Linked DNA regions of Oharaeibacter diazotrophicus. The protein of the gene in region 1 interacts with the protein of each later gene in a pairwise test. Links are inferred from orthologs where the notes say so. Each region holds a gene or a part of one and is shown in the gene's direction. Other genes may lie near its edges.

What was found.
Region 2: the proteins of dhaK (region 1) and parE interact in binary tests that used the Escherichia coli proteins (3 or more experiments, as listed by UniProt). The link is inferred for Oharaeibacter diazotrophicus from one-to-one orthologs.

What each region holds. Positions count from the first base shown.
Region 1 is NZ_SNXY01000010.1:237,480-244,133, reverse strand. The notes cover bases 2,254-5,172. They hold dhaK (dihydroxyacetone kinase subunit DhaK), read left to right. Parts: upstream 2,254-3,177; coding sequence 3,178-4,167; downstream 4,168-5,172. Other genes in these bases: EDD54_RS18760 (ABC transporter substrate-binding protein), read left to right, coding at 4,734-5,172; EDD54_RS18770 (hypothetical protein), read left to right, coding at 2,718-3,134; ptsP (phosphoenolpyruvate--protein phosphotransferase), read left to right, coding at 2,254-2,721. Outside these bases: dihydroxyacetone kinase subunit DhaL, read left to right, coding at 1-373; dihydroxyacetone kinase phosphoryl donor subunit DhaM, read left to right, coding at 370-762; EDD54_RS18780 (HPr family phosphocarrier protein), read left to right, coding at 795-1,091; more of ptsP, read left to right, coding at 1,096-2,253; more of EDD54_RS18760, read left to right, coding at 5,173-5,831; EDD54_RS18755 (ABC transporter permease), read left to right, coding at 5,991-6,654. UniProt on the Escherichia coli protein: Dihydroxyacetone binding subunit of the dihydroxyacetone kinase, which is responsible for the phosphoenolpyruvate (PEP)-dependent phosphorylation of dihydroxyacetone via a phosphoryl group transfer from DhaL-ATP.
Region 2 is NZ_SNXY01000006.1:1,189,561-1,196,185, forward strand. Bases 113-3,002 are described here. They hold parE (DNA topoisomerase IV subunit B), read left to right. Parts: upstream 113-464; coding sequence 465-2,540; downstream 2,541-3,002. Other genes in these bases: EDD54_RS05605 (hypothetical protein), read right to left, coding at 113-200; lhpI (cis-3-hydroxy-L-proline dehydratase), read right to left, coding at 2,640-3,002. Outside these bases: more of EDD54_RS05605, read right to left, coding at 1-112; more of lhpI, read right to left, coding at 3,003-4,328; EDD54_RS05620 (cytochrome b), read left to right, coding at 4,598-5,095; EDD54_RS05625 (methyl-accepting chemotaxis protein), read right to left, coding at 5,145-6,625. UniProt on the Escherichia coli protein: Topoisomerase IV is essential for chromosome segregation; it is the principal protein responsible for decatenating newly replicated chromosomes. It relaxes supercoiled DNA.

The sequences.
Region 1 (6,654 bases):
CGCGTCGGGGCCGCTCTACGGCACGCTGTTCTCCGAGTTCGGCAAGACGCTCGGGCCCGAGATCGACGCGACCACCGTCGCGGCCGCCCTCGCCGCGGCGATCGAGAAGGTCAAGGCGCGCGGCAAGTCCGAGACCGGGCAGAAGACCATGCTCGACGTGCTGGTGCCGGTGCAGGCCGTCGTCGCCGCCGGCGACCTCGCCCGCATCCGTGCCGTCGCCGCCGAGAGCGCCGCGGCCACGGTGCCGATGAAGGCGATCCGCGGCCGGGCCTCGTTCCTCGGCGAGCGCTCGATCGGCCATATGGACCCGGGCGCGCGCTCGAGCCAGTTGATCGTCGAGGCGGTCTGCGACGTGTTGGAGGGACGGGCATGACGGACTGCGTCGGGATCGTGATCGTGTCCCATTCGCCGCTGGTGGCCGAGGGCGCCGCCGACATGGTGCGGCAGATGGTCGGCGACGAGGTCCGCCTCGCCTGGTGCGGCGGCGACCCGGACGGCGGCCTCGGCACCAGCGTCGGCGCCATCCTGGAGGCGATCGATCGGGCCTGGACCGAGAAGGGCGTCGCCATCCTGGTCGACCTCGGCGGCGCCGAGACCAATTCCGAGATGGCGATCGAGATGCTGCCCGAGGACCGCCAGGGCCGCGTCGTCGTCTGCAACGCCCCGATCGTCGAGGGCGCCGTGATGGCGGCCACCGAGGCCTCCGGCGGCGCCACGCTCGACCAGGTCCGCCGCACCGCCGAAGAGCTGTCGCCGCATTGACCGCCCCGCCCGTTCCCGCCGGAGAGACCGCCATGTCCGAGGCATCCGAGACCGTCACGGCCGCCGTCACCATGACCCACGCCGTCGGCCTGCACGCCCGCCCGTCGGTCAAGCTCACCAAGCTCGCCAAGACCTTCGCCGCCCGGATCGAGCTCTCGACCGGCGCCGAGGCCCCTTGGATCGACGCCAAGAGCATCGTCAAGGTAATGGCCGCCAAGGCGCCGAAGGACACCGTGCTGACTTTCCGCGCCGCCGGCCCCGACGCCGACGCCGCCGTCGCCGCCCTGGTCGCCCTGGTCGAGCGCGACTTCGACGAGCACGAGGGCTGACCCGATGACCGCCGCGCCCGCCCGCTCCGTCCACCGCGGCCGCCCGGCCTCCCCGGGCCTCGCCCGCGGGCCGGTGGTCGCGCTCGCCGAGCGGACGGCGACGGCGCGCGCGCTCGGCACGCCGGCGGAGGAACGCGGGCGGCTCGCCGACGCCGTCGCCGCCGCCGGCGCCGAGATCGCCGGCCTTTCGGCGGCGCAGGACGATCCGGAGGCCGCCGCGATCCTCGAGTTCCAGGCCGCCCTCGCCGCCGACGACGCCCTGGTCGAGGGCGCCTTCGCCGCCATCGAGGGCGGCGCTTCCGCCGAGGAGGCCTGGGGCGACGCCATGGCCGACATGGCCGGCGACTACCGCGGCGCCGACGACGAGTATTTCCGCGCCCGCGCCGCCGACGTCGAGGACCTCGCCGCCCGCGTCGCCGACCGGCTCGCCGGCCGCGACACCGGACCGGTCGCCCTGCCGCCCGGCGGCATCCTGGTGGCGCGCGACCTGACGCCCTCGCTGTTCCTCGCCTCCGACTGGTCGGCGGGCCGCGCCGTCGCGCTGACCGAGGGCAGCCCGACCGCCCACGTCGCCATCCTCGCCCGCGCCCGCGGCGTGCCGATGGCGGTCGGCTTCGGCGCCGTCGATGCCACCGGCCACGGCGAGGCGATCCTCGACGCCCACACCGGCCGCCTCGTGCTGTCGCCGGACGCCGACGACCTCTCCCGCTTCGCCTTCGCCGCCGAGGCCGACGCCGCCGAGCGCGCCGTCGAGGCCGAACTCGCCGGCCGGCCGGCCGCCACCGCCGACGGCGTCGCCGTCAAGGTCATGGTCAACGCCGGCGATCCCGCCGAGCTCGACGCGGTCGACCCGGCCGCGTGCGACGGCATCGGCCTCGTGCGCAGCGAGTTCCTGTTCCACGGCCGCCGCGGCCTGCCCGGCGAGGACGAGCAGTTCGCAGCCTACCGGCGTCTGCTCGCCTGGGCGGCCGGCCGGCCGGTCGTCGTACGCACGCTCGACGCCGGCGGCGACAAGCCGGTCGAGGGCCTGACGCGCGACGAGGCCAACCCCTTCCTCGGCCTGCGCGGCGTCCGGCTGTCGCTGGCCCGGCCCGAGGTGTTCCGCGTCCAGGTCCGCGCGCTGCTGCGCGCCGCCGTCCACGGCGACCTCCTGGTGATGGCGCCGATGGTGGCGCTGCCGGCCGAGATGGCGGCGGTGCGCCGGATCTTCGACGAAGAGGCCGCCGCCCTCGCCGCCGCCGGCACCGCCCACCGGACGCCCCCGCTCGGCATGATGGTCGAGGTGCCGGCCGCGGCACTGACGCTCGACCTCTTCGAGGTCGACTTCGTCTCGATCGGCTCCAACGACCTCGTGCAATACGTCATGGCCGCCGCCCGCGACGCTTCCGGCCTCGACGGCCTCGACGACGCCGGCGCGCCGGCGGTGCAGCGGCTGATCCGGACCGTCGTCGAGACGGCGGCGGCGCGCGGGGTGCCGGTGTCGCTGTGCGGCGACGCCGGCGCCGACGCCGCGGTGCTGCCGAAGTTGGTCGCCGCGGGCCTGCGCTCGGTGTCGGTGGCGCCGGCCGCGCTCGGCCGTGTCAAGCGCACGCTGGCGCGGACCCGCTCCGACGGGGTGCCGGCGTCATGAGCCTCTCGGGCGAGGGCGACGATCCGGTCGCCGCCTACAAGCGGGTGCTGCGCGAGGTGCTGGAGCGCCGCCCGTCGGGCATGCGCCAGCGCCTCGCCGAGGCGCTCGGCACCACCCGCAGCTTCGTCAGCCAGATCACCAATCCGAGCTACGCCACGCCGATCCCGGCGCCGACGCTCGCCACCATCTTCGACGTCTGCCACTTCTCCGAGGGCGAGCGCAGCCGCTTCCTCGCCGCCTATCGCCGCGCCCACCCGCGCAAGGGCGGACTCGACGATCCGGCCCCGCCGACGCGCAGCCGCACGCTGGTGCTGCCCGACCTCGGCTCGGAGGCGCTCAACGCCGAGTTCGACGGCCTCGTCGACGATCTGGTGCAGCGGATGACGCGGCTGATGGCGTCGAGGGACGGATGAGGACCGCGGCCTTGGACGCCGCAATCCCGGGAGGACACCACCCATGAAGAAACTGATCAACGCGCCGGAGACCGTGCTCGCCGAGAGCCTGTCGGGCTTCGCCGCCGCCCACGCCGACCTCGTCGTGCTCGGCGAGGAGAACAAGTTCGTGCGCCGGCTGAACCCGACGCCCGGCAAGGTCGCGCTGATCTCCGGCGGCGGCTCCGGCCACGAGCCGCTGCACGCCGGCTTCGTCGGCCTCGGCATGCTCGACGCCGCCTGCCCCGGCCAGGTCTTCACCTCGCCGACGCCGGACCAGATGCTCGCCGCCGCCGCGGCGGTCGACCAGGGCGCCGGCACGCTCTACATCGTCAAGAACTACGAAGGCGACGTGATGAACTTCGAGATGGCGGCGGAGATGGCCGAGGGCGCCGTCGCCACCGTCGTCACCGACGACGACGTCGCCGTGGAGACCTCGACGTGGTCGACCGGGCGGCGCGGCGTCGCCGGCACGCTGGTGGTCGAGAAGGTGGTCGGCGCCGCCGCCGAGACCGGCGCGGACCTCGCGGCGCTGCAGGCGCTCGGGCGCGAGGTCAACGCGCGCACCCGCTCGATGGGCGTGGCGCTCACCTCCTGCACCGTGCCGGCGGCGGGCTCGCCGACGTTCCAACTCGGCGACGACGAGATGGAGATGGGCGTCGGCATCCACGGCGAGCCCGGCCGGCGGCGCGTGAAGCTGATGGCGGCCGACGCCATCGCCGACGAGATGGTGTCGGCGATCACGGCCGATTTCGGCGCCGACGCGGGCGGGCCGGCGCTGCTCCTCGTCAACGGCTTCGGCGGCACGCCGGCGATGGAACTCTACCTGATGTACCACGCCGCCCGCGCCCGGCTCGAGAAGGCCGGCTTCCGGATCGAGCGCTCGCTGGTCGGCAACTACGTGACGTCGCTCGAGATGGCCGGCTGCTCGCTGACGGTGACGCGCCTCACCGACGACATCGCCCGCGGCTGGGACGCGCCGGTGCACACCGCGGCGCTGCGCTGGGGGGTCTGACGCCGCCCGGCGACACGCCGGACGCGACGTCGGCGCGGTAGGAATCCGACATCGCGCCGGCACCCTGCTCGCAACGGCGGCGGACGCGCAAAAGACGACGACGGACGAAACTCCGGCGAAACCCTTACGTCGCGCGGCGGTGGGCGGACCGCCGCCCGAACCGCCGGCGCGGCGGCCGTCCCGGCCGCCGAGCGGCTGCACACCGCGGCATCGCGGGCTGCCGCAAAACTTTGCCGTCGTCGGATTGCGCTTCGTTTTCTGCGCCGTCATAGTTCCCGGGACCGGAGCTCCAAGCACCGGCCGGGGACGAGGGAGGAGGCGGTCGCGGGACCGCCGTCGTCCACGGGCGGTCGGGGCGCCGTTCCGATGGATCGGACGATCTGTAACGAACTGTCATGATTTCGGGATAACGGGAATATCCGAACCGGGTGTGGCGGTGGTGCGGCGGGGGCGCGAGGTGCGTTCCGATCGCACCGTCGTGCGGGCTCGGCCCGGCGAGCGGTGGCTACCGCGAGCCGACAGGACGGCTCCGCGAACCCGAACGGGCCAGGAACAGGGGGAATCCCATGCTGAAGAAGAGCCTCATGCTTTCGACCGCCGCCGCCGTGGCGTCGATGTCGCTGTCGACCGCCGCCTTCGCGCAGTCGGCCGAGCTGATCGCCGCCGCCAAGGCCGAGGGCGAGCTGACCACGATCGCCCTCCCGCACGACTGGTGCGGTTACGGCGCGCTGATCGAGGGCTTCAAGTCCAAGTACGGCCTGAAGGTCAACGAGCTGAACCCCGACGCCGGCTCGGGCGACGAGATCGAGGCCATCAAGGCCAACAAGGACAACAAGGGCCCGCAGGCTCCGGACGTGATCGACGTCGGCCTGTCCTTCGGCCCGTCGGCCAAGGCCGACGGCCTGATCCAGCCCTACAAGGTCGCGACCTGGGACTCGATCCCGGACAGCGCCAAGGACGCCGACGGCTACTGGTACGGCGACTACTACGGCGTGCTGGCCTTCGAGGTGAACGCCGACATCGTCAAGGACGCCCCGAAGGACTGGGCCGACCTGCTGAAGCCGGAGTTCGCCAACGCGGTCGCCCTCGCCGGTGACCCGCGCGCCTCCAACCAGGCCATCCAGGCGGTCTACGCCGCCGGCCTCGAGGGTGCCGCCGACGCCAAGGCCGCCGCCGAGGCGGGCCTGAAGTTCTTCGCCGAACTCAACAAGGCCGGCAACTTCGTGCCGGTGATCGGCAAGGCCGCCTCGCTCGCCCAGGGCGCCACCCCGGTCATCATCCGCTGGGACTACAACGCCCTCGCCGATCGCGACACCCTCGCCGGCAACCCGAACGTCGAGGTCGTCGTGCCGAAGACCGGCGTCGTCGCCGGCGTCTACGTCCAGGCGATCAGCGCCTACGCCCCGCATCCGAACGCCGCCAAGCTGTGGATGGAATACCTCTACTCGGACGAGGGTCAGCTCGGCTGGCTGAAGGGCTACTGCCACCCGATCCGCTTCAACGACCTCGCCAAGAACGGCAAGATCCCGCAGGAGCTGCTCGACAAGCTGCCGCCGGCCGAGGCCTACGCCAACGCCAAGTTCCCGACCCTCGAGGAGCAGGGCATCCTCAAGGAGACCATCACCAAGGGCTGGGACGCGGCCGTCGGCGCCGACGTCAAGTGACGCGCGGATCCTGATCCGCATCCACCGCCGCGGGCCCCACCGGCCCGCGGCGTCTCGTTCCGGCGCCGGGCGGTCCGGCGTCGGAATCATGGCCGCCGAGGGGGGACGACCGTGACGACCACCGCCGCCGCCGCAGCCCGCCGCAAGACGGCGGGTGCCATGATCGGCGTGACGCCGTTCTTCCTGTTCGCGATCCTGTTCCTCTTGCTGCCGACCGGCATCCTGATCGTCGGCGCCTTCCAGGATTCGCAGACCGGTGCGTTCACGCTCGCCAATTTCGGCGATCTCCTGCAGCCGTCGATCCTGTCGGCCTTCCGCATCTCGATCTACGTCAGCGCGACCTCGGCGCTCGGCGGCGCCCTGCTCGGCTTCGCGCTCGCCTATGCCGCCGTGCTCGGCAAGCTGCCCGGCTGGATCCGCCCGACGCTGACGACCTTCTCGGGCGTCGCCTCGCAGTTCGCCGGCGTACCGCTCGCCTTCGCCTTCATCTCGACGCTCGGCCGGCTCGGCCTCGTCACGCTGCTGCTGCGCGACCTGCTCGGCTTCAACCTCTACGCCACCGGCTTCAACCTCCTCACCTTCTGGGGGCTGACGCTGACCTATCTCTACTTCCAGATCCCGCTGATGGTGCTGGTGGTGACGCCCGCCCTCGACGGCCTCCGGAAGGAGTGGCGCGAGGCGGCCCAGATCCTCGGCGCCAGTCCGCTGCAATACTGGCGCTGGGTCGCCGGGCCGATCCTGTGGCCGAGCGTGATGGGCGCGACGCTGCTCCTGTTCGCCAACGCCTTCGGCGCGATCGCGACCGCCTACGCCCTCACCGGCT
Region 2 (6,625 bases), on another replicon or contig:
AAGACCGCGGCGAGCGCGATCCGCGCCAGCGCCCCCGAAGCTCCGCCGCCGGTGCGCGTCACCATCGGCGTGTCGGCGGCCACCAGCAGCGCCCGCCGGGTCGCCGCGAGGCGCACGGCTGCGACGTCGGCCTGCGCGGCGAGCAGCGCGAGGTCGGACGGGGCGCGGTCGGGAGCGGCGGTGTCGAGGGTCGGCGACATCGTCTCGGGGCTGGTTTTGCGGCGATGCACAACGCTAATGGCGCGGCGGTTAATGTTGCCTGAAGCGGCCCCGTCGTCCACCGCTTTGACGGCGAACGGACCATGAACAAGGCTCGCATCCGCACCGCGGCCGTGCGAAGATGGCACATGCGAATCGGATCCGGCGGAGGATCCACCGTCGCGATCGACCGTCAAGCCCCGACATGGCGCATCGGGGACGCCGGCGCGATCCGGCGGCGATCGGGGAGCAGCGGCATCCGGCCCATGGACAGGGAAGACGACTTCTTCGGCACGCTCGACGCGGTGACGCCGGGCGCGGCATCGTCCGCGCCGGCCGCGGCCAAGCCGGCGCGCGCCGCCGCGAAGCCGCGCGACGCCAAGGCGCCGGCCGTGCCGGCGCGTCCCGCCACCGCGTCCGAGGCCGACTACACCGCCGCCGCCATCGAGGTGCTCGAGGGCCTCGAACCGGTGCGCCGGCGGCCGGGCATGTACATCGGCGGCACCGACGACAAGGCGCTGCACCACCTCTTCGCCGAGGTGATCGACAATGCCATGGACGAGGCGGTGGCCGGTCACGCCTCCTGGATCGACGTGCGGCTCGACGCCGACGGCGCCCTCGCCGTCACCGACAACGGCCGCGGCATCCCGGTCGACCCGCATCCGAAGTTCCCGGACAAATCCGCGCTCGAAGTGATCATGTGCACGCTGCACGCCGGCGGCAAGTTCGACAGCAAGGTCTACGAGACCTCCGGCGGCCTGCACGGCGTCGGCGTCTCGGTGGTGAACGCGTTGTCGGTCGAGCTCGAGGTCGAGGTGGCGCGCGGGCGCAAGCTGTGGCGCCAGCGCTTCTCGCGGGGCGTGCCGCAGGGTCCGCTGGAGTCGCTCGGCGAGACGATGAACCGGCGCGGCACCCGCGTCCGCTTCAAGCCGGATCCGCAGATTTTCGGCGCCGAAGCCCGGTTCGAGCCGGCGCGCCTGTTCAAGATGGCGCGCTCCAAGGCCTATCTGTTCGGCGGCGTCGAGATCCGCTGGTCCTGCGATCCTGCGCTGGTCGAGGGCAAGCCGACCCCGGCCGAGGCGGTGTTCAAGTTCCCCGGCGGTCTCAAGGACTATCTGGTCGAGGCGCTCGAGGGCGAGCGCCGCGTCGCCGACGACATCTTCTCCGGCAAGACCGGCGGCGGCGGCCACGGCTCGGTGGAATGGGCGGTGGCCTGGTTCGCCGGCGACGGCTTCGTCAACTCCTACTGCAACACCATCCCGACGCCGGAGGGCGGCACCCACGAGCAGGGCCTCAGGGTCGCCCTCACCCGCTCGCTGAAGGCCTACGGCGAGATGGTCGGCAACAAGCGCGTCGGCCAGCTGACACCGGACGACGTGATGACCTCGGCCGGCGGCCTGCTGTCGGTGTTCGTGCGCGAGCCCGAGTTCGTCGGCCAGACCAAGGACAAGCTCGCCACCGCCGAGGCGACCCGCATCGTCGAGACCGCGGTCAAGGACGCCTTCGACCACTGGCTGACCGGCTCGCCGCAGCAGGCCGGCCGGCTGCTCGAGTGGGTGATTGAGCGCGCCGACGAGCGGCTGCGCCGGCGCCAGGAGAAGGACGTCGCGCGCAAGAGCGCGATCCGCAAGCTGCGCCTGCCCGGCAAGCTCGCCGACTGCACCCAGACCGCCAGTCAGGGCTCGGAGATCTTCATCGTCGAGGGCGACTCGGCCGGCGGCTCGGCCAAGCAGGCGCGCGACCGCGCCAGCCAGGCGGTGCTGCCGCTGCGCGGCAAGATCCTCAACGTCGCCAGCGCCGGCCGCGACAAGCTCGCCGCCAACCAGCAGCTCGCCGACCTCCTGCAGGCGCTCGGCTGCGGAACGCGCTCGCACTATCGCGAGGACGACCTGCGCTACGACAAGGTCATCGTGATGACCGACGCCGACGTCGACGGCGCCCACATCGCCTCGCTGCTGATCACCTTCTTCTACCGCGAGATGCCGCAGCTGATCCGCGGCGGCCACCTCTATCTCGCGGTGCCCCCGCTCTACCGCATCACCCACGGCGGCAAGACCGTCTACGCCCGCGACGACCGCGACCTCCAGGACCGTCTCGCCCGCGAGTTCCGCAACAAGAAGCCCGAGATCGGCCGCTTCAAGGGTCTCGGCGAGATGATGCCGAGCCAGCTCAAGGAGACGACCATGGACCCGAAGCGCCGCACCCTGCTGCGCGTCGTCCTGGTCGAGGGCGAGATCGAGGCGACCGCCGACAGCGTCGAGCGGCTGATGGGCAACAAGCCCGAGGGCCGCTTCGCCTTCATCCAGGAGAACGCCGAGTTCGCCGAGGACCTCGACATCTGAGGTTTCGGCCGCAAGACACTGCGAAGACTCGGGTTTCTGTAAGGGCTCTGGCTTCGGAACGGGCGCCGTCCGGCGACGGCGACCGGCGTCCGGCCCTCGTCACGCCAGCCAGTCCGGCGTGCGCACCGGCACCCGGCCCGTCGTCAGCGCCTCGACGCAGTCGGCGAGCGTGCCGAGCCGGACGGCACAGCCGGAGAGGCCGGGGCCGTAGTGGGCGTATTTGCCGGAGGTGGTTATCACCGTCCGCGCCTTCTCCGGGAACACCGGCCGCGAGATCGAGCACCAGCACAGATCCGGAATCATCTCGACGCCGGCGGCCGCGAGGCGCGCGCGCGTGCCGTCCGCTGCGGCCGCCGCGATCACCGCCCGCCCGGCGGTGACGATGGCAGCGACGCCGTCGTGGCGGCGCCGGCCGGCGAGCGCGTCGGCGAGGGCGCGGCACTCTTCCAGCGAGGCGTGCGGGCTGCCGACCGCGACGAGGTCGACCTCGTCCGGTCCGTCGGCGAGCCTGCGCCAACCCGCGGCGAGGTCGGCGCGGCCGATCGCGACGTGCGGCGTGTCGGCGTCGGCGGCGCCGTCCGCCTCGGGAGTGACGCCGGCGACGTGCAGCATCGGCGCCGCCGAGGTGGTGCCGAAGGCGGCGCAGAGCGCCTTGAGATCGTCGCGGCCGGGCCGGCCGGCGGCGAGCCCGGTGACGAGCGGGATGCGGTCCGGTGCGGCGTGGCCGACGAGATAGCCGACCAGCGGCCACACCGCCGCGTCCGCTTGCCCGGGCATGTCGACGTCGATGACGACCCGTGCCCGGCGGTCCGCGTCGCGATAGGGCCCGACCTCGGGGGCGCGGCCGGTCACGGCGATGCAGAGATCGAGGAAATCCGGGTGCTTGGCGGTGCGGGCGCCGAGCACGGAATTGGCGAAGATCACCGCGTTCGATTCCGACCAGCCGATCGCCTCGCCGGCGGCGGGGGCGTCGTCGAGATAGGGCGCGCAGGTGAAGGTCGGCCGGCAGCCCATCCGGACATAGGCGTCGGCGAGCCGGGCGGCGGGGTCGCCGAAGGCGTCCGGCACGCCCTGACGACGCCAGTTGTCGCGGTCGACCGAGATGGCGTTGGTTGTGGTCGGCACCCGGACACGGGCGCCGAGCGCTTCCATCGCCTCGGCGAAGACGAGGTTGGCCGGGCCGGCGTAGATGCAGCCGTCGATGTGGGCGCGGGTGACGTCGACCAGCCGCGCCGCGCCCTGCTGGCGCGCCATCGCCACCAGGATGCGCATCGCCTGGGCGGCGCCCTCCCCGGCCGCACCGTCGAGCATGGCGCGGTCCGTCGCCGAGAGCGCCAGCGCCGCCGGCTCCGGCGCGACCACGGGGATCGCGAGCCCGTCGGCGAGGATCGCGTCGGCGCCGATCCGCGCCGAGCGCGCCCGCGTCAGCGCGGCGTAGGCGGCCGGGCCGAGCCGGAGCACCGGCAGCGTCCGTCCGAACATCTCCGCGGCCACCAGGGCCCCGAGCGTGGCGACGTCCTCGGCCTCGCGGAACACCAGCGCCGCCGGCGCCTTGCCGGCGAGCGCCAGTTCCAGCACCACGCCCGATCCCGAGCACGAGCCGCGGCTCGTCTCCATCGCGACCACCGCGCCGGCGAGCCGTGCGCCGCGGTCGGGATGGTGGGCGTCGACCACCTCGCCCGTGGCCGGGTCGACGCCACCCCAGAAGCTCAGTCCCTCGGCGAGGGCGACCACCGGACCCTCGGCCTTGCCGGCGAGGACGGAGAGGGCAGGTTCGATGCCGGTCATGACGAGCCGTCTCCTCCCGCGCCGGATTTCGGCGCACCTTCTTTTGGTAGCCCGTGACGAAGGTCTGGGTCCAGCCGGTGCGGTGCTTCAGCCCACCGTCAGCTTGGCGGTCCACAAGGGCGACGGGCACCACCCGCCGCCCGTCCCGCGGCGGGATCCTCCCTGCCCGCCCCGCCGGATCCGAGCCTCCGCCGGGCTCGAGGGACACGGCCGGACCCCGGGTCCGGCGCACCGTCCGCCTCCCCGGACGCGACAAGGAGACACGAGACATGGCCCTCGCCACCCGAACCGGCTATTCGCCGATCCAGATCCTGCTGCACTGGCTGATCGCCGCCCTGGTGTTGTTCCAGCTCGTCTTCGGCGAGAGCATGGCCGAAGCCGTCGAGGCGGCCGAAGAGGGCCGCACGCTCGACGCCGGCGACCAGTTCATGGCGAGCGCGCACTACTGGGTCGGCATCGCGATCCTCGCGCTGGTCGCGCTGCGTCTCGTGGTCCGTCTCGGCACCGGCGCACCGGCGCCGATCGGCGAGGGCGTCATGGTCAAGGCGGCGACCGCCATGCACCACCTGTTCTACCTGCTGCTGGTCGCCGTGCCGGTCACCGGCCTGATGGGCTTCTACCTCGGCGATCCCTGGGGCGAGCTGCACCAGTTCTCCAAGCCGGTGTTCATCGTGCTGATCGTCCTGCACGCCGCCGGCGCCCTGTTCCACGCCTTCGTGCTGCGCGACGAGACGCTGAAGCGCATGCTGGTGCCGACGAAGAGCTGATCCGCCGTGGTGTCGTCCCGGCCGCTCCGGCCGGGACGATCGAGCCGCGTCAGCCCGTGCGCTCCGCGACGAACCGGACGCCGCCGCGGCTGCCGTCGGACCAAACCGCCGTGCCCTCGCAGCCGCAGCCGTCGTGGTCGAGCCGGACGGTGGTGCCGACGTCCTCCGGCCTGAGGCCGGCGACGCGTGCGCCGCTCGCCGAGAGATCTTCGACGATGGCGTTGCGGGTTCCGCCCGCGGCGGTCAGCTTGGCGAGCCGCGCAACCTTCCGCCGCTCGTGCCGGCGACGCTCCATGCCGGCGCGATCGCGCTCCAGTCCGTCGGCGAGGTCGGCGAGGCCGGCCAGCACGGCCCGGCTGGCCTCGTTGAGATCGGCGAGCGCGGCCAGCGCCTCGGCCGGCCGCTTCTCGGCGTGATGCGTGAGCGCGACCTTCGCCGCGGCGTGCACGCGGGCGTGTGGCTCGACCAGCGCGGCGAATGCCGGCAGACCGCGGATCTCCGGCTGCCGGATCTGGTCGTACCACTTGCCGAGCCGGCAGCCGTGGTGGTCGGGTACCTCGGCCGCCGCCCATTCGGCGCGGCCCATCAGCACGTCGACGACGCGCTTCTTGAACAGCACGTGGTCGATCTTGGCCATCTCGCACAGGGCGCGCGGCGAGCCCGCCTTGAACCAGCTGGTGGCCGACTTCGAGAAGCGGTCGTTGCTCTCGTGCAGCCCGCGCGCCATGCGCAAGAGCAACTGCTCGTTCTCGCTCGCCAGCGTCGCGCTTTCCGCGACGCGCGAGCCGATCTCCTCGCTGGCGACCTTCTGCTGGGCCAGCACGGCGGCGATGGCGTCCATTCGCCCGGTGACGGCGCCGACCGTGTCCGAGATGGCGGACACCGATTCGGTGACCTCGCCGATCGAGGCGCCGCCGGCGGCGACCGCCGCCTCCGAGCGCCCCATCGCCGCGCCCATGCCGGCGATCACGGCCTTCATCTCGGCGATCCGGCGCGCGATGCCCTCGGTGGCCGATCCGGTCTGGTTGGCGAGCGCCTTGACCTCCTGCGCCACCACCGCGAAGCCCTTGCCGGCCTCGCCGGCGCGGGCGGCCTCGATGGTGGCATTGAGGGCGAGCAGGTTGGTCTGGCGCGAGATGGCGTCGATCACCTGGAGCACGCCGGCGATCTGGTCGAAGGCCGACTCGAGTTCCGACGCGCGCGTTCGCGTCTCGGTGGTCGCCTCGGTGATGGCGAGCGTGGTCTCGCGCAGCCGCTCGACGGCGACGCGCGCCCGGTCCGAGGCGGTGTCGGCGCGGCGGGCCTCGTCGAGGGCGTCGGCGCTCGAGCGGGCGATCTCGTCGACACTCGCCACCATCTCGGCCACCGCCGAGGCGATCGACTGCGAGCCCTCGGTGGCACGGCGCGTGTTGCGGGCGAGATAGGCGATCTCGATCGCCACCTCGTTGACGTCGGCGACGGTGCCGGCGAGGTTGCGCAGGTTGGCGACGTCGCCCTCGTGCGACATCTCCTCGGCCCGGTCGGCGAGCG